One region of the Streptomyces sp. CNT360 genome, then DNA from elsewhere that is predicted to be linked to it. Evidence: riboswitches for the same ligand, from Rfam matches in the RefSeq annotation. Region 1 holds a riboswitch; each other region holds the start of a gene.
The links. Region 1 has a riboswitch for cobalamin ahead of nrdI (class Ib ribonucleoside-diphosphate reductase assembly flavoprotein NrdI). Riboswitches for the same ligand answer to the same signal wherever they lie in the genome.
Positions count from the first base shown of each region.

Region 2: another riboswitch for cobalamin. It lies ahead of H297_RS0125150 (CoA-acylating methylmalonate-semialdehyde dehydrogenase); the one in region 1 lies ahead of nrdI (class Ib ribonucleoside-diphosphate reductase assembly flavoprotein NrdI).
Region 3: another riboswitch for cobalamin. It lies ahead of H297_RS0102225 (ribonucleoside-diphosphate reductase subunit alpha); the one in region 1 lies ahead of nrdI (class Ib ribonucleoside-diphosphate reductase assembly flavoprotein NrdI).

Region 1 is NZ_AUKO01000018.1:221,318-227,429, forward strand. Features, by position in the region: gene nrdF (class 1b ribonucleoside-diphosphate reductase subunit beta) at 7-1,038, opposite strand; gene nrdE (class 1b ribonucleoside-diphosphate reductase subunit alpha) at 1,070-3,274, opposite strand; gene nrdI (class Ib ribonucleoside-diphosphate reductase assembly flavoprotein NrdI) at 3,214-3,669, opposite strand; cobalamin riboswitch at 3,825-4,060, opposite strand; gene H297_RS0117000 (hypothetical protein) at 4,182-4,496, opposite strand; gene metE (5-methyltetrahydropteroyltriglutamate--homocysteine S-methyltransferase) at 4,581-6,112, opposite strand, start outside.
Region 2 is NZ_AUKO01000038.1:37,064-43,175, forward strand. Features, by position in the region: gene mmsB (3-hydroxyisobutyrate dehydrogenase) at 1-31, opposite strand, end outside; gene H297_RS0125140 (enoyl-CoA hydratase/isomerase family protein) at 31-1,116, opposite strand; gene H297_RS0125145 (acyl-CoA dehydrogenase family protein) at 1,113-2,264, opposite strand; gene H297_RS0125150 (CoA-acylating methylmalonate-semialdehyde dehydrogenase) at 2,270-3,769, opposite strand; cobalamin riboswitch at 3,970-4,156, opposite strand; gene H297_RS38260 (XRE family transcriptional regulator) at 4,211-5,647, opposite strand.
Region 3 is NZ_AUKO01000001.1:512,121-518,232, reverse strand. Features, by position in the region: gene H297_RS0102225 (ribonucleoside-diphosphate reductase subunit alpha) at 1-1,964, opposite strand, end outside; cobalamin riboswitch at 2,073-2,209, opposite strand; gene H297_RS0102220 (GNAT family N-acetyltransferase) at 2,277-2,774, opposite strand; gene mctP (monocarboxylate uptake permease MctP) at 2,872-4,548, opposite strand; gene H297_RS0102210 (DUF3311 domain-containing protein) at 4,545-4,853, opposite strand; gene H297_RS0102205 (YbdD/YjiX family protein) at 4,985-5,185, opposite strand; gene H297_RS34030 (carbon starvation CstA family protein) at 5,182-6,112, opposite strand, start outside.

The sequences.
Region 1 (6,112 bases):
GCAGGGTCAGAAGTCCCAGTCGTCGTCGTCCGTGTCCTCGGCCTTGCCCATGACGTAGGAGGAGCCGGAGCCGGAGAAGAAGTCGTGGTTCTCGTCCGAGCCGGGGGAGAGGGCGGCCAGGATCTCCGGGTTGACCTCGGTCTCCGCGGCGGAGAAGCGGGTGTCGTAGCCGAGGTTCATCAGGGCCTTGTTGGCGTTGTACCGGACGAATACGGCGACGTCGTCCATCAGGCCGAGAGGCTCGTACAGTTCCCCGGAGTAGGCGAGTTCGAGTGCGTAGAGCTCCTCCAGGAAGGCGAAGGTGAACTCGCGCATCTCCTCGCGCTCGGCCGCCGTGCGCTTCTCCAGGCCGCGCTGGTACTTGTAGCCCGAGTAGTAGCCGTGCACCGCCTTGTCCCGCAGGATCAGCCGGATCATGTCGGCGGTGTTCGTCAGCATCGCATGGCAGGAGAAGTGCAGCGGGAGGTAGAAACCCGCGTACAGCAGCAGCGACGACAGGAGGGTGGCGGCGACCTTGCGCTTGAGCGGATCGTCCCCGTAGTAGTGCGCCAGGACCTTCTTGGCCCGCTGCTGGAGGACGTCGTTGCCCACGGCCCAGCGGTAGGCGTCGTCGATCTCGGGGGTGGTGGAGAGGGTGGAGAAGACCGAGGAGTAGCTGCGGGCGTGCACGGCCTGCATGAAGGCGATGTTGGTGTAGACGGCCTCCTCGTGCTCGGTGCGCGCGTCCTGGATCTGGGCGATCTCGCCGACGGTCGCCTGCACGGTGTCGAGCAGGGTCAGGCCGGTGAACACCCGCATGGTCAGCGTGCGTTCCTCGGGCGTGAGCCGCTGCTGCCACGCCTGGAGATCGTTGGAGAGCGGGACCTTCTCGGGCAGCCAGAAGTTGGAGGTGAGCCGGTTCCAGACCTCCAGGTCCTTCTCGTCGGTGACCCGGTTCCAGTTGACAGGGCGCAGCCGGGCGGATGGGTCGTGACGGAAGAACGGAGGCGTGGCCGAGTTCGCCAGCAGGTCGGTCACGGGCGCTTCGGTGGTGGTCATGTGCGAGCCTTCGCGGACGTTACGGGGACGGTCACAGGGTGCAGGAGAGGCAGTTCTCGATCTCGGTACCTTCCAGGGCCTCCTGGCGCAGTCGGATGTAGTAGAGAGTCTTGATGCCCTTGCGCCAGGCGTGGATCTGCGCCCTGTTCAGGTCGCGGGTGGTGGCCGTGTCACGGAAGAAGAGGGTGCAGCTCAGGCCCTGGTCCACGTGCTGGGTCGCCGCCGCGTAGGTGTCGATGATCTTCTCGGGGCCGATCTCGTACGCGTCCTGGAAGTACTCCAGGTTGTCGTTGTCCATGTGCGGCGCCGGGAAGTAGACGCGGCCGAGCTTGCCCTCCTTGCGAATCTCGATCTTGGAGGCGATCGGGTGGATGGAGGCGGTCGCGTTGTTGATGTAGCTGATCGAGCCGGTCGGCGGCACGGCTTGGAGGTACTGGTTGTAGATGCCGTGCTGCTGGACGGAGCGCTTCAGCTCCCGCCAGTCCTCCGGGGTGGGCAGTGCGATCCCGGACGCGGCGAAGAGCTTGGCGACCTGCTCGGTGGCCGGCTCCCACACCTGCTCGGTGTACTTGTCGAAGTAGGAGCCGTCCGCGTAGCCGGACTCCGCGAACCCGGCGAAGGCCTTGCCGCGCTCGATCGCCATCCGGTTGGAGGCGCGCAGGGCGTGATAGGTGACGGCGTAGAAGTACATGTTCGTGAAGTCGACGCCCTCCTCGCTGCCGTAGTGGATGCGCTGCGAGGCGAGGTAGCCGTGCAGGTTCATCTGGCCCAGGCCGATGGAGTGGGAGAGCGCGTTGCCGTTGGCGACGGAGGGGACGGCGCCGATGTCCGACTGGTCGGAGACGGCGGTCAGACCTCGCACGGCGGTCTCGACGGTGGCGCCGAGGTCGGGGGAGGCCATGGCGGCAGCGATGTTGAGCGAGCCCAGGTTGCAGGAGATGTCCCGGCCCACCTGCTCGTAGCCGATCGCCTGGTCGTAGGTGCTGGGCGTGTTGACCTGGAGGATCTCCGAGCACAGGTTCGACATGTTGATCCAGCCGGGGATCGGGTTGGCCCGGTTGACCGTGTCCTCGAACAGGATGTACGGATAACCCGACTCGAACTGCAGCTCGGCGATGGTCTTGAAGAACTCCCGCGCCGGCACCGTCGTCCTGCGGATGTTCGGGTTGGTGACCATCTCGTCGTAGTGCGCGCTCACCGACAGGTCGGCCAGCGGTTTGCCGTACTCGCGCTCCACGTCGTAGGGCGAGAACAGGTGCATGTCCTCGTTCCGCTTGGCCAGCTCGAAGGTGATGTCCGGGATGACCACGCCGAGGGAGAGGGTCTTGATGCGGATCTTCTCGTCCGCGTTCTCCCGCTTGGTGTCCAGGAACCGCATGATGTCCGGATGGTGCGCGTGCAGATAGACCGCGCCCGCGCCCTGGCGTGCACCGAGCTGGTTGGCGTAGGAGAAGGAGTCCTCCAGCAGCTTCATCACCGGCACGACACCCGAGGACTGGTTCTCGATCTTCTTGATCGGGGCGCCCTGCTCGCGCAGGTTGGACAGCAGGAGCGCCACACCTCCGCCCCGCTTGGAGAGCTGGAGCGCGGAGTTGACGCCGCGTCCGATGGACTCCAGATTGTCCTCCACCCGCAGCAGGAAGCAGGAGACCAGTTCACCGCGCTGTGCCTTGCCCGCGTTGAGGAAGGTGGGGGTGGCGGGCTGGAAGCGGCCGGTGAGGATCTCGTCCACCAGGCGGGAGGCCAGCTCCTGGTCGCCTGCGCCCAGGTAGAGGGCGGTGGCGACGACCCGGTCCTCGAAACGCTCCAGGTAGCGGCGCCCGTCGAAGGTCTTGAGCGTGTAGGAGGTGTAGTACTTGAACGCGCCGAGGAACGTGGCGAACCGGTGCTTGTGCGCGTATGCCTGCCGGTACAGCGACGTGAGGAACGCCTCGTCGTACCGGCGGAACGGCGCGGCCTCGTAGTAGTCGTTATCGATCAGGTAGGCGAGCTTCTCCTCCACCGAGTCGAACACCACCGTGTTCGGGTTCACGTGCTGGAGGAAGTACTGGCGTACGGCTTCCCGGTCCTTGTCGAACTGGATGCTGCCGTAGCAGTCGTAGATGTTCAGCATCGCGTTGAGCGCGTGGTAGTCCTTGCGCTCCATCGTCGAGACGGGCGAGCCCTCGCCCGCGCTCACGCCGCGGCTGAAGTCCGCGCCGTCCGTACTGCCTGTGTCGACGAGTGTCGTGTCCAAAACCTCTCCAGACCTTCCCGCACGGCACGGACGTCCCGCTCCGTGCCCAGCAACTCGAACCTGTACAGCTCGGGAACCCCGCACTTCGCCGAGATCACCCTTCCGGCCTGGCAGTACGCCTCGCCGAAATTGGTGTTGCCCGACGCGATCACCCCGCGCAGCAGCGACCGGTTCTCCGCATCGTTGAGGAAGCGGATCACCTGCTTGGGCACCGCACCCCTGCCGTTGTCGTGGCCGCCGCCGTACGTCGGCACGATCAGCACATACGGTGCGGCCGCCCGTGGCATGCCCTCCAGCTGGGGGCGCAGAGGGATGCGCTGCGCGGGCAGACCGAGCCGCTCGACAAAGCGCTTGGTGTTCTCCGAGACGCTGGAGAAGTACACAAGACCGCTCACGGTCTGCCGCCTCCTCTCGCTCGTACCCTGTCCCTCCGGGGGCGGGGAGCGGATGCGAGGCAGCACGTGCGCCGGTTCACGGACGGTGACGACCGTGCCCGCTGCGCACACAGCCACGCGGCCCTCCCTCGGGGCCCCGGAGCGCGCACACCACGTCGATGTGCGCACCGATGGCAGGTCTTCGGACTCGCGGGCGCGCCTGCCGGCCACCGGATCCCGGTGACGGCGGGCCTTCTACTGGCCGTCGCTTCCCGGACCCGGGTGGGCCCAGTGCTGTGTGACGGCGGTCGTTCCCGCTCACCGCTGCGGGGCAGTCCCGGACTTTCACCGGGTTCCCTCTTGCCTCGCGGGACGCCGCTGCGCCTCGCGAACCATCAGCGCGGCCAACACTACATCTAGGTGGGGATGCGTGTGGGAGGGGGTACATCTTGTGTCGCGAGGAGTGGGTGGTAGCACGCACATCCGAGCCGTGCCCCGGGTGAGGGAGGCTTGTGCGCTGCTGCGGAGCCGCCTCAGCGCTTCGGCTGCCGCTTCGTCGTGCCCGCACTCCGGCGGGCCCGGTGTATCCGCTCGGGGAGCGCGGTCAGCAGCGAGTCGGCGCCGGGAATGCCGGACGAGGGGTAGGCGCCGTCCCGTCCGCGCAGCGCGGTGTCGAGGGCTTCGAGGTAGTCGGCCGTCTCCAGCAGGGCCTCACGCAGCGTGCGCATCCGTACGCTCTGGCCGCCGAGTTGCCGCCGCATGGCAGCGAGGTTCTCGAAGTCGTGCGGGGTGAGAGCCACCATGGGCTTCCCGTCGATGACGATGTGCTGTGGAGGTCTCCTGGCCATGCCGCCTCCTGTTCGGTGTGCCGACTCGTCTCGTGCCCTGGCGGGGGCGGGCGGTACGGCGTCCGCCCCCGCCGAGGACGTGTCTCAGGACGTGCTGGCGGGCAGCTCCGTGCGGACGGTTCGTGCGGCGGCGACCAGGTTCTCCAGGGAGGCCCGGGTCTCGGGCCAGCCGCGGGTCTTCAGGCCGCAGTCGGGGTTGACCCACAGGCGGTCGGCGGGAATGGCTTCGAGGCCCTTGCGCAGCAGGGCTGTGGCCTCCTCGGTGCTGGGGACGCGGGGGGAGTGGATGTCGTAGACGCCTGGACCGGCCTCGCGCGGGTAGCCGTGCTCGGCCAGTTCGTGTGCGACCTGCATGTGGGAGCGGGCTGCTTCCAGGCTGATGACGTCGGCGTCGAGGTCGTCGATGGCCTGGACGATGTCGCCGAACTCGGCGTAGCACATGTGGGTGTGGATCTGGGTGGCCGGGCGGACGCCCGCGGTGGAGAGGCGGAAGGCATCGGTCGCCCAGGCGAGGTAGACGTCGCGGTCGGCGGCGCGCAGCGGGAGGGTCTCGCGCAGCGCGGGCTCGTCGACCTGGATGACCGAAGTACCCGCGGCCTCCAGATCGCTGACCTCGTCGCGCAGGGCGAGGGCGACCTGGCGTGCTGTCTCTCCGAGGGGCTGGTCGTCGCGGACGAAGGACCAGGCGAGCATGGTGACCGGGCCCGTCAGCATGCCCTTGACGGGGCGCCGGGTCAGCGACTGGGCATAGGTGGTCCAGCGGACCGTCATCGGTTCGGGGCGGGAGATGTCGCCGGCCAGGACCGGCGGGCGCACGTAGCGGGTGCCGTAGGACTGGACCCAGCCGTGCTGGGTGGCCAGGTAGCCGGTGAGCTGCTCGGCGAAGTACTGCACCATGTCGTTGCGCTCGGGCTCACCGTGCACGAGCACGTCGATGCCCGCCTTCTCCTGGAAGGCGAGGACGTCGCGGATCTCGGTCTTGATCCGCTCCTCGTACCCCGCCGTGTCGATGCGGCCGGCGCGCAGGTCGGCGCGGGCGGTGCGCAGCTCGGTCGTCTGCGGGAAGGAGCCGATCGTGGTGGTGGGCAGCAGCGGCAGGCCCAGCCGTGCGCGCTGGGCCTTCGTGCGCTCCGCGTAGGGCTGCGAGCGGCGGGTCTCCGCCTCGGTCACCGCAGCGGCGCGGGCCCGCACCGCCGGGTCGTGGGTGAGCGCGGAGTGGGCACGGGAGGCAAGGTCGGCGCGGTTGGCGGACAGCTCAGCGCTGATGGCGTCGGTGCCCTGCGTCAGCCCCTTGGCGAGGGTGACGATCTCGGTGGTCTTCTGCCGGGCGAAGGCCAGCCAGCGCAGCACCTCCGGGTCGAGGTCGCGTTCGGCCTTCGCGTCGAGCGGTACGTGCAGCATCGAGCAGGAGGCCGCGACATCCACCCGGTCGGCGAGACCCAGGAGGGTACCGAGGGTGGCCAGGGACTTCTCCAGGTCGTTGATCCAGATGTTGCGGCCGTTGACGACCCCGGCCACCAGGCGCTTTCCGGGCAGTCCACCGGCCGCGGCGATCGCGTCCAGGTTGGCGGCAGCCGCCTCGGTGAAGTCGATCGCGAGGCCGTCCACCGGAGCCT
Region 2 (6,112 bases), on a different contig from region 1:
CGAAACCGACCGTGCGCCGTGCCCGGCTCATCACGCCACCTCCTGTGCCGCGTCGTTTCCCCGCCCGCCGAAGCGGAGCCCGTCGTCGCCGCCCGACGTGAAGAACCGCTCCACATCGACGTCGGCGACCTCTGCGAGGGAGGCCGGTCTCCAGCGCGGGCTGCGGTCCTTGTCCACGACCTGGGCCCGGATACCCTCGACCAGATCGGGGGCGGCCAGGCAGGCACACGAGACCCGGTGCTCCTGCTCCAGAACCCGCTCCAGCGAGTCGAGCCGCCGCGCCCGGCGCAGCGCGGCAAGGGTGACCTTGAGTGCCGTCGGTGACTTGGCGGCCAGCGCCCCGGCTGCCTCCTTCGCCCCGGGCGAGCCGTCGGCGCGCAACCGCTCGACGATCTCCTCGACCGACTCCGCCGCGTAGCAGCGGTCGATCCATTCCTGGGCCGCCTCCAGCCCGCCGGGCGGCGGCTGCCCGGCGTACCGCGCCACCGCCTCCCCCGCAGACACCTCCGCGAGGTCGCGCAGCAGGTCCGGCAGGTGCGGTGAGGGTACGAAGTGGTCGGCCAGCCCGCACAACAGCGCGTCGGCGGCGCCCATCCGGGCTCCGGTCAGCGCCAGATGCGTCCCCAGCTCCCCGGGCGCGCGGGCCAGCAGATAGGTGCCGCCGACATCGGGGACGAAGCCGATGCCCGTCTCCGGCATCGCGATCCGGGAGCGTTCGGTGACGATCCGGACCGAGCCGTGCGCGGAGACGCCCACGCCACCCCCCATCACGATGCCGTCCATCAACGCCGCATAGGGCTTGGGAAAGCGGGCAATCCGGGCGTTGAGCCGGTATTCGTCCCGCCAGAAGGCAGCCGACCTGCCACCTCGGGCGCGGGCGTCCTCGTAGATGGCACGGATGTCGCCGCCCGCGCACAGTCCCCGCTCCCCCGCCCCGTCGAGCACCACCGTCCGTACGGCAGGGTCCCGCTCCCACTCGTCCAGGGCGGCGTCGATGCGCCGCACCATGGCGTGGGTGAGGGAGTTGAGCGCCCGCGGGCGGTTGAGGGTGATGCGGCCGGCGTGTCCCTCGGCAGCGAGCAGGACCGTCTCGCCGTCGGCGTCGGGGCCGGTCACCGGAGGGCCTCCGTCATGCCGCGGGCCACGATGAGTCGCATGATCTCGTTGGTTCCTTCCAGGATCCGGTGGACCCGCAGGTCGCGGACGATCTTCTCGATGCCGTATGCGGTCAGGTAGCCGTATCCGCCGTGCAGTTGCAGCGCCCGGTCGGCCACGGAGTAGCCGGTGTCGGTGGCGAACCGCTTGGCCATCGCGCACATCTGTGGTGCCTGGTGATCGCCGAGGTCGAGAGCGCGTGCCGCCTGCTGGACGAGCGCGCGGGCCGCGGCCAGTTCGGTCTCCATGTCGGCGAGCTGGAAGCGCAGGGAGTCGGCGTCGAGCAGACGCGCGCCGAACGCCTCCCGGTCGGCGAGATAGGACAGCGCGGCACTCAGCGCGCTGCGGGCGCCGCCCAAGGAGCAGGCGGCGATGCCCAGGCGCCCGCCGTTGAGGCCGTTCATGGCGATGCGGAAGCCGTCACCCTCGCGTCCGAGCAGCCGGTCGGCCGGGACCCGGACCTGTTCGAGGACGACCTGTCGGGTGGGCTGGGCGTTCCAGCCCATCTTCGACTCGTTCGGCCCGAAGGAGAGTCCCGGGTCGTTCCTGTCGACCAGGAAGGCGGAGACCCCGCGTGCCCCGTCCCCGCCGGTGCGTGCCATGACGAGGTAGAGCTGCGAGGCGTCGGCGCCGGAGATGAACTGCTTGACCCCGGTCAGGACGTACTCGTCCCCCTCACGCACGGCTCGGGTACGCAGCGCCGCTGCGTCGGAGCCGGCTTCGGGCTCGGTCAGGCAGTAGCTGCCCAGGTCCTCCATGGCACACAGCCGGGGCAGCCACCGCCCCCGTTGGGGATCGCTTCCGTAGTGGTCGATCATCCAGGCGACCATGTTGTGGATGGACAGGTACCCGGCCACCGACGGGCAGCCGGAGGCCAGGGTCTCGAAGACGAGCACGCCGTCGGCCCTGCTCAGCGCCGAGCCGCCGGCCTCCTCCCGGACGTAGATGCCGCCGAGTCCCAGTCCTGCGGCCTTGCGCAGCACATCGACGGGGAAGTGCTTGTCGCGGTCCCACTCGACCGCGTGCGGCGCGAGGTGGTCCTGTGTGAAGTCCAGGGTGGCTTCGACGAGGGCCGCCTGGTCCTCGGTGAGAAGGGCGGTACCGGTCATCGCGCTCACCGCATCGTGGGGAGGGTGAAGCTCGCGCCTTCCTTGACCCCGGAGGGCCAGCGCGAGGTGACGGTCTTGGTCCGGGTGCAGAAGCGGATGGAGTCGGGTCCGTGCTGGTTGAGATCCCCGAAGCCGGAGCGCTTCCAGCCGCCGAAGGTGTGGTAGGCGACGGGCACCGGGATCGGCACGTTGACGCCGACCATGCCGGTGTTCACGCGGCGGGTGAAGTCGCGGGCGGTGTCCCCGTCCCTGGTGAAGATCGCCACGCCGTTGCCGTACGGGTGCTCGGTGGCCAGGCGCAGCGCCTCCTCGTAGTCGGCCGCGCGCACGACGGACAGCACGGGGCCGAAGATCTCCTCCTGGTGGATGCGCATGCCCGGGGTGACCCGGTCGAAGAGGGAGGCACCGGCGAAGAAGCCGTCCTGGTGGTCCGGGAGACGGAAGTCCCTGCCGTCCACGACGAGTTCGGCCCCCTCCTCGACTCCGAGATCCACGTAGGAGCGGACCCGCTCGACGGCGTCCTGCCCCACCAGCGGACCGAAGTCCGCGTCCGTGTCGTCGGAACGCCCGATCCGCAGCGTGCCGATCCGCTCCTTGAGCCGCTCCACCAGCGCGTCGGCTGTCGCCTCGCCGACGGGCACGGCCACCGAGACGGCCATGCAGCGCTCGCCGGCCGAGCCGTACCCCGCGCCGATCAGCGCGTCGACCGCCTGGTCGAGATCGGCGTCGGGCATCACGATCAGGTGGTTCTTGGCCCCGCCGAAGCACTGTGCGCGCTTGCCGTGCGCGGCGGCCGTGGCATAGATCCGTTCCGCCACGGGGGTGGAGCCGACGAAGCCGACCGCCTCGACACGGGGGTCCTCCAGCAGGATGTCGACGGTCTCCTTGCCGCCGTGGACGACGTTCAGTACGCCCGGGGGCAGCCCCGCCTCCACGAACAGCTCGGCGAGCCGCAACGGCACCGAGGGATCCCGCTCCGAGGGCTTCAGGAGGAATGCGTTACCGCAGGCCAGAGCCGGTGCCGCCTGCCACAGCGGGATCATCGCGGGGAAGTTGAACGGAGTGATCCCCGCTACGACGCCGAGCGGCTCGCGCAGCGAGTGCACGTCGATGCCACTGCCTGCGTTGTCGGTGAACTCCCCCTTGAGCAGGTGCGGGATGCCCGCTGCGAATTCGACGACCTCCAGTCCGCGCTGAAGGTCGCCGTGCGCGTCCGCTACGGTCTTGCCGTGCTCGGAGGAGAGCAGCCGTGCGAGCGACTCGCGTTCCTCCTCCACGAGTTGGAGGAAGCGCAGCAGCACACGGGCGCGCCGCTGCGGATTCCAGGCGGCCCATCCGGGCTGGGCCGCCGCCGCGTCGGCGATCGCGGCCCGGGCCTCCTCGGCGCCCGCCAGCGGCACCCGGGCCTGCACCTCGCCGGTGTTGGGGTCGTACACGTCGCCGTAAGCACCCGAGGCGCCCGGGGTGTGCTTACCGCCTACGAAATGTGCCAGTTCACGGATCAAGAGAGCCTGCTCTCGTCAGGTGGGATCCGGGGATGGCGCGGCCGTAGCGCACACGGGCGGTGGCCGGCGTGCGGGCGGCGCGCGGGGAAGCGCGTGGCGGAATACCCCTACGGCGCGGGGTCAGGTGCCCGGCCGACCGACGTGCCGGGATCGTGGATGCGCACCGGTGCCATGCGTGTCTCTCCATCCTCGTGGACAACACGGATACGAACACCGCGGCCGGTATCCTGACTCCCGGATCAGCGCACGCTCCCCGGCCTTCCCGGCGGACGAACGGGCCGTTCGCCAGTGGCCTTCGACGCATGGAGAGCGCGCTCCCCGGTCACAGTGGCGGGACCGTGCCGGACTCGCACCGGCTTCCCTGACACCGCGGACCTTGCCCTCGACAATATAGTTGGACGTCCAAGTACGTCCACCCCGGGACGGGCAGACGGACCCTGTTCACTCCCCGGCGAAGGGCACCTCCCGCGCATCGCCGGACGGGGCCGCCACCGGATACGGCACGAACGTACTGCTGTTCTCGTCGATCGCCAGGGCCCGGTCGAGGGGCGGCACGGCACGCTGCGGGCAGGCGGTGCGCTCGCACACCCGGCAGCCCATGCCGATCGGCGTGGCGGCGGACGCGTTGGAAAGGTCGAGCCCGTCGGAGTAGACGAGCCGGGAGGCGTGGCGGATCTCGCAACCCAGCGCGATGACGAAGGTCTTGCCCGGCTCGCCCCAGCCGCCCCGGTGCCGGGTGACGGTGCGCGCGGTCCACAGATGACGCTGTCCGTCGGGCATGGAGCCGACCTGGACACGGATACGCCCGGGCGAGGCGAACGCGTCGTACACACCCCACAGCGGACACGTCCCGCCCCCACGGGAGAAGTGGAAGTCAGTGGCGGACTGCTGCTTGGAGAGGTTGCCCGCCCGGTCGACGCGGACGAAGGAGAAGGGCACACCCCGCAGCCTGGGCCGCTGGAGCGTGCTGAGGCGGTGGCACACCGTCTCGTACCCGAGGCCGAAGCGATCGGTCAGCAACTCGATGTCGTAGCGCACCTCCTCGGCCGCCGCGTGGAAGGCCCGATAGGGCAGGATCAGGGCGGCGGCGAAGTAGTGGGCGATGCCGATGCGGGCCAGCGTCCACGCCTGCGAGCCGGGATCGAAGTCCTCTGCCGCGAGAGCCGACAGCTCGTCCTCGTGCTCGATCAGCGCGAGCTGCGTGGCCATCCGGAAGGCCCGCTGCCCCGGCCGCAGCGTGGGGGCAAGGTGCAGGACCCGGGTCTCGGGATCGTAGCGGTGTTGCCGGGCGGAATCCGCCGCCAGACGCACACCGTGCTTCTCCAGACGCCTGGTCAGCGCGGCCAGCACCTCCCCCGGCCTGGCGCCGATACGGACGGCGAGGTCTTCGGCGGCGAGGTCGGTCTCGTGCAGGTAGTTCTGACGGCGGTAGAAGAACTCCCGGATCTCCTCGTGCGCGGTACGCGGATACACCGCCGTGGCGGCCTCCCCCTGCGGCTCGGAGGGTTCGGACAACCGCTCGGCGAGGCTCTGGTTGCGCCTGCCCAGGTCGACCAGGACGGCGGCCACCTGGGGCATCCGCGCGGCCAGCTCCGGCAGATCGGCAGGTGAGACGCGGGCGGCGGCGATCTCACCCGCCAGCGCGTCCCGCAAGTCGGCCACGAGCCGGCTGGTGTCCCGCCCGGAGAAGAAGTCGGGGTCGATGCCGAACACTTCGGTCAGACGCAGCAGCACCGGAACCGTCAGCGGCCTGGAGTCGTGCTCCATCTGGTTCAGGTAGCTGGGCGAAATCCCCAGCCTGCGGGCGAGTTCCGCCTGGTTGAGACGGCGCTCCTCGCGCAGTCGGCGCAGGCGCGCTCCCGCGTATGTCTTGCTCATCGCCGACCGGTCCTCCCCTCACTCGCGCCCGCGTGGACTCCACCACCCGGGAACTCGGCACTCCGAGACGCCGCTTCCCTCCTCCCGCGCCTTCGCAACCTTGGCAAATGAGCACGGAAAGATACGCAGAACTTAGCAGCGTTTCCCCCTTGATGGCACTGGGTGCCAGTGGCACATTCCTTGTACGGCCCGCCGGAGACCGGCGACCGCAAAGAAAACCGGGGCACGATTCACGCCCTGACGTCGGAGATCCCGGCCGTTTCATGGCGGACGCACGCATCGTCTCACCCTTCGGCTTCGGCGGGCCGCACCACTGGCACGGATCGCCACGCACTCATTGTGGCACTCGATGCCACATCTTCGCACAGTTCACTCAACCCTCATAGGGCCGCAACGGTCCACGCCTCTCGGGAGATGGTCATGGCGCAGACGCAGACAACCCGGACAGCAGCCGAGCAGCTCGCC
Region 3 (6,112 bases), on a different contig from region 1:
CTGAGCGTCTCGCGTTTGAAGAGGTTGGAGACCTGCGGCTCGATGCACTCGTACACCCCGGCGATGGCGGCGATGGTGGCGGTCGGTGCGATGGCCAGCAGCAGCGCGTTGCGCATCCCGGTGCGGGCGAGGCGGGTACGCAGCGCCTCCCACCGGTGCGGCCAGGCGCGGCCCTCGCTCGCCTGCGGGTAGTGGTCGGGGTGCAGGACGCCGCGTGCGGTGCGGGTCAGCTCCCAGGCGGGCAGCGGGCCGTGCCGTTCGGCCAGCTCGGCGGAGGTCTCGTACGCCGCGAGCATGATCCGCTCGGCGATACGGGTGGACACCTCGCGGGCCTCCTCGGAGTCGAACGGCAGCCCGAGGCGGAAGAAGACGTCCTGGAGCCCCATCACGCCGAGACCGACCGGCCGCCAGCGGGAGTTGGAGCTCGCGGCCTGCTCGGTGGGGTAGAAGTTGATGTCCACCACGCGGTCCAGGAAGGTCACCGCCGTGCGGACCGTGGCGTCCAGCCGTTCCCAGTCCATCCGGCCGTCCTCGCCCAGGTGCGCGGCCAGGTTGACGGAGCCCAGGTTGCACACGGCGGTCTCGCCGTCGTCGGAGACCTCCAGGATCTCCGTGCACAGATTCGAGGAGTGCACGACGTGTCCGGGCGCGCCGGTCTGGTTGGCGGTGCGGTTGGAGGTGTCCTTGAAGGTCATCCAGCCGTTGCCGGTCTGCGCGAGGGTGCGCATCATCGCCCCGTACAGCTGGCGGGCGGGCACCTGCTTGACGGCGCGGCCCTCTGCCTCCGCGGCCCGGTAGGCGGCGTCGAACTCCGCGCCCCACAGGTCGACCAGCCCGGGCACGTCCGAGGGGGAGAACAGCGACCAGTCGGCGTCGGCCTCGACGCGCCGCATGAACTCGTCGGGGATCCAGTGCGCGAGGTTCAGATTGTGGGTGCGGCGCGCATCCTCGCCGGTGTTGTCGCGCAGTTCGAGGAACTCCTCGATGTCCGCGTGCCAGGTCTCCAGGTAGACGCAGGCGGCCCCCTTGCGCCGGCCGCCCTGGTTGACCGCGGCGACCGAGGAGTCCAGGGTCCGCAGGAAGGGCACGATGCCGCCGGAGTGTCCGTTGGTGCCGCGGATCAGTGCGCCGCGGGAGCGGATGCGGGAGAAGGGCAGACCGATTCCGCCCGCGTGCTTGGACAGGCGGGCCACCTGGTGGTAACGCTCGTAGATCGAGTCCAGCTCGTCCCTGGGGGAGTCCAGCAGGTAGCAGGAGGACATCTGGGGGTGGCGGGTGCCGGAGTTGAACAGGGTGGGCGAGGAGGGCAGGTAGGCCAGCGAGCTGAGCAGCCGGTAGAACGCGGTGACCTCGGCGAGGGCCTCGGCCGACTCGTCCGCCGCCAGACCGCAGGCCACCCGCAGGAAGAAGTGCTGCGGCGTCTCGACGACCTGCCGCGTGGTGGGATGCCGCAGCAGGTAGCGGGAGTGCACGGTGCGCAGCCCGAAGTAGCCGAACCTGTCGTCGGCACCCTCCGCGACGGCCTCCTCGACCAGGGCGTCGAGCGCGGCGGCGTGCGCCTGCACGAAGGCGTGGGTGCGCTCGGCGATCAGCCCCTCGGCGTGGCCGAGGGCCGAAGACGCCGAGAAGCTGGTGGCACCGGCGGCCGCCGTCTCGTCACGGATCGCGAGGGTCAACAGCCGGGCCGCGAGCGCCGAGTAGGACGGCTCCTCGCTGATGAGACCCGCGGCGGCCTCGACGGCCAGCGTGCGCAGGTCGGCCGCTGTGGCCGCCGGGGCACGCCCGCGCAGCGCCGCCGCGAGCACGGGGGCCGGGTCCGCGTCGGGGAGGCCCGCGGCCAGCGCCGTGAGGGTTTCGCTCAGGGCGGCGGCGGGGCCGTCCGCCGCGTCCGTGGCGGGGTCCGGGCCGGAGCCTGGAGGGGTCCGCTCCTGACTGGGTGACGGGGCGGTGGGGGCGATGGTCACGCGATGCTCTCCCTCGCTGCTCGTGCTCGCGGCGGGGCACGGCGTGGGGGAGCGGGCAGGACAGGCCCTCCGCGCTCCGTCCGCCGGCCCAGTCCACGAGACCCGGACGTGTCGATGCCGGCGCCGGCAGGTGATCGGACTCGCGGGCAGCACCGAGCTGCTCCGCACACCGTTGCGGGACAGTCCCGGATTCGCACCGGGTTCCCCTGCGTCAGTGGCGACGGCCGTGAGGGAGCATACATGTTGTGGCCCCCTGGCTGTGACCCCCCATATCTTGTGTCTTGTTCGGTGCGGTGTGTCGGTGTGGCGCCGTCACAGCGCCAGGGTGTAGGCCCACAGGGGGACGTCCTCGACCGGGCACCAGTCCCGCTCGGGCGTCCGTACGAAACCGAGCCGCTCGTAGAGCCGGTGCGCCGCGAACATGTGCCGCTGGGTGGAGAGCACCAGCCCGCGCAGGCCCAGGGCGCGGGCCCGCTCCACGCAGGCGGTCACCAGCGCCTCGCCCACTCCGCGCCCCCGCGCGCCCTGGCGCACGGCGAGCATCCGGAACTCGCCCTCGCCCTCGGCCGCGCGCTCCGCGTACGGCCCGCCGGCGCCGACGAAGGTGACCGTGCCGAGCACCGTTCCCCGCCCGTCCTCGGCCACCAGCAGCTCCGCCTGGGCGGCGCGGGAGGCGGCGTCGCGCAGGGTCGTCAGATACGGATCGTCCTCGCCGAAGTCCAACAGCCCGCCGTCCAGGTAGGCGCGGGCGACCAACTCTCCGGTCTCGGCGTACTCGTCGGGCCGGGCGGCCCGGATGGTGAGGTCCATGCCGCCATCATGGCCCGTGACACCGACACCCGCCCCCGTGCAGAACGGGAGCGGGTGTCAGGGCGGTTCCGGCCGCGCCGGAAGCGCGGCTGCGGCCTCAGTGCGCGGCGGTGGCCTCCACCTGGGGGTCCTCGCCGGTGTCCGGCCCCTTGCCGGTGGAGACCGTCGGTGCCGGGTCCTTCGCCGGGGCGGTACCGGGCTGCGGGGCGTCGGCCGTGTAGTCCTCCGGCCGGGTCTCGTCGATGCCTGCGGGCGCCTTGAGGGCCCGGAGCACCAGCGTGCCGACCACGGTCACGGCCACGTTCGCCACGAATGCCGTCACGCCGATGTAGCCGGTCTCCCCGATGCCGGGGATGACGTCGTTGCTGCCGCCGAAGTGCTTCTGGGCGGGGCTGGCGACGCCGTACGCGGCGACCGTGCCGTAGACCATGCCGACGGCCCAGCCGGCCAGCAGCGCCCAGCGGTGGAACCAGCGGGTGAACAGGCCGCCGACCAGCGCGGGGAAGGTTTGCAGGATCCAGATGCCGCCCAGCAGCTGGAAGTTGATGGCCACGGTCTTGTCCATGCCCAGGACGAAGACGAGGGCGCCGACCTTGACCAGCAGGGAGACGAGCTTGGAGACCTTGGTCTCCTGTTCGGGCGTGGCGTTCGGCTTGAGGAAGTCCTTGTAGATGTTGCGGGTGAACAGGTTGGCCGCCGCGATGGACATGATGGCGGCCGGCACCAGGGCGCCGATACCGATGGCGGCGAAGGCGACGCCGGTGAACCAGTCGGGGAACATGTCCTCGAAAAGCTGCGGAATGGCGAGTTGGCCGTTGTCCACCTTGACGCCGGCGGCGATCGCCATGAATCCGAGCAGTGCCAGCAGCCCCAGCATCAGCGAATACAGCGGCAGAATGGTGGTGTTGCGCCGGATGACGTTCCGGTTCTTGCCGGAGAGCGTCGCCGTGATCGAGTGCGGATACATGAACAGGGCGAGCGCGGAGCCGAAGGCGAGGGTGGCGTACGCCCACTGCGACTTGTCACCGCTGACGATCTCGCCGCGGGGTTGTCCGGTTGCCGGGTTCTTCTGGGAGAGGGCGTCGCCCGCCTTGGCGAAGATGTCGTCGAAGCCGCCGAGTTTGATCGGGATGTAGACGATGGCGACGGCGATGACCAGGTAGATGAGTGCGTCCTTGACGAACGCGATCAGCGCCGGGGCGCGTAGCCCGGAGGAGTAGGTGTAGGCGGCCAGGACGCCGAAGGCGATCAGCAGCGGCAGGTCCTTGATGAACCAGTTGGTGGATTCCGTACCGCCGATGCCCATCACGTCCAGCACCGCCTGGATGCCCACCAGTTGCAGCGCGATGTAGGGCATCGTCGCCAGGATGCCGGTCACCGCGACGGCGAGCGAGAGGCCCCGCGAGCCGAACCGGCCGCGCACGAAATCGGACGTGGTCACATATCCGTGCCGGTGCGAGACCGACCAGAGGCGGGGCAGGAAGGTGAAGATCAGCGGGTAGACGAGAATGGTGTACGGCACCGCGAAGAATCCCGAGGCGCCGGCCGCGTAGATGGCCGCCGGAACGGCCACGAAGGTATAGGCGGTGTACAGGTCGCCGCCGAGCAGGAACCAGGTGATCCAGGTACCGAAACTGCGGCCGCCCAGCCCCCATTCGTCCAGGCTGTTCTCGTTCGCCGCTTTCCGCCACCGGGCGGCGCGGAAACCCATCACGGTGACGAGGACGAAGAAGAAGATGAAGACGGCGAGTGCGATGCCGTTGACGTCCTTCATCGGGCCTCACCGCTTTCCGCCGCGGCGGCCTCGGCGACGGTGCCGGCGGCCACGGCACGCCGCGCGGCCGCCTGTTCCCGGCGCACGATGCGGTAGGCGATCGACGTGAGCACGGCGGAGACCAGCACCCACAGCATCTGGTACCAGTAGAAGAACGGGACACCGATCAGCGTCGGCTCGACACGGGCGTAGGAGCCCACCCACAGGATGCCGACGAACGGCGCGAACAGGCACAGGCCCGCCACGACGCGTGCCGGGGTGATGACCGGGCGTCTTTTCCCGGCCGTCGGGGGTGGTGCGGACATGTGCGTGCTCCGTCCTCGTTCGGATGTATCCGTGGATCATGCAAGGTGCACGCAACTTAAAGGAGGGCTTTGATCCACGTCACGGCCCGTCCGTATAGCGGACACGACAGTCCGCGGACTCCCGGCAGGACTCAGCAGCAGCGGAACCCCTCGCGGGGGTCGCCCTCGCGCGCGTCCGTACGGTGCCGCTCGAACTCCCGGCGGCCCGGCACCGGGGCGTGCGGCCCCTGGTGCAGCTGTACGTGGGCGACGTACCGCTCGTAGGCGCTCTCGCCCGTCAGCTCGCGCACGTACCAGCGCACCCATCGCCCGGCCCGCAGCACGGACTTCACCTGCCGTCTCCCGCGGAGCCGGGCGGCTGGTCCGCCTCGTCCGGTCCGGCCCCGCGCGGTCCGGCCGCGGCCAGTGCCGCCTGCTCGGCCTTCTCCGCCCTGGTGGGAAGGAGACCGGCGGGCGCCACCAGCCGGGAGGCCACGTACGGCGCCTCGTGCAGTACAGCGCCGCCCGGGTCGCGTACCGCCTTGAGGCAGGTGCGGCCTGCGTCCACGAGGACGATCACGACCAGCAGCGCGAACAGGGCGGAAAGCACGCCGTCCACGGTGGAGTTGGTGACGACGGTGTGCATGTCGTCCATGGTCTTGGCGGGCGCGATGACCTTGCCCGCCTCGATGGCGTCCTGGTAGTCGGAGCGCTGCTGGAAGAAGCCGACCTTCGGGTCGCTGGAGAAGACCTTCTGCCAGCTCGCCGTCAGCGTCACCACCGTGTCCCACGCCAGCGGTACCGCCGTCACCCAGGCCCACTTCAGCCGTCCGGACTTGACCAGGAGCGTGGTGCAGACCGCCAGGGCGACGGCCGCCAGCAGTTGGTTGGCGATGCCGAAGAGGGGGAAGAGCTGGTTGATCCCACCGAGCGGCTCGTGCACGCCGACCCACAGGAAGTAGCCCCACAGTCCGACGACCACGGCACTGCAGACCAGCAGCCCCGGCCACCAACTGACGCGCCGGAAGGGCTTGTACACGTTGCCCAGCATGTCCTGGAGCATGAACCGGCCCACCCGGGTGCCGGCGTCCAGCGCGGTGAGGATGAACAGCGCCTCGAACATGATCGCGAAGTGGTACCAGAACGCCTTCATGCCCGAGCCGCCCACGACCTGCGAGAAGATGTCCGAGACCCCGATGGCGAGCGTCGGCGCCCCGCCCGTACGGGAGAGCAGCGAGGACTCCTCCACCGCCTTCGCGGCGGCTGCCAGTTGATCCGGG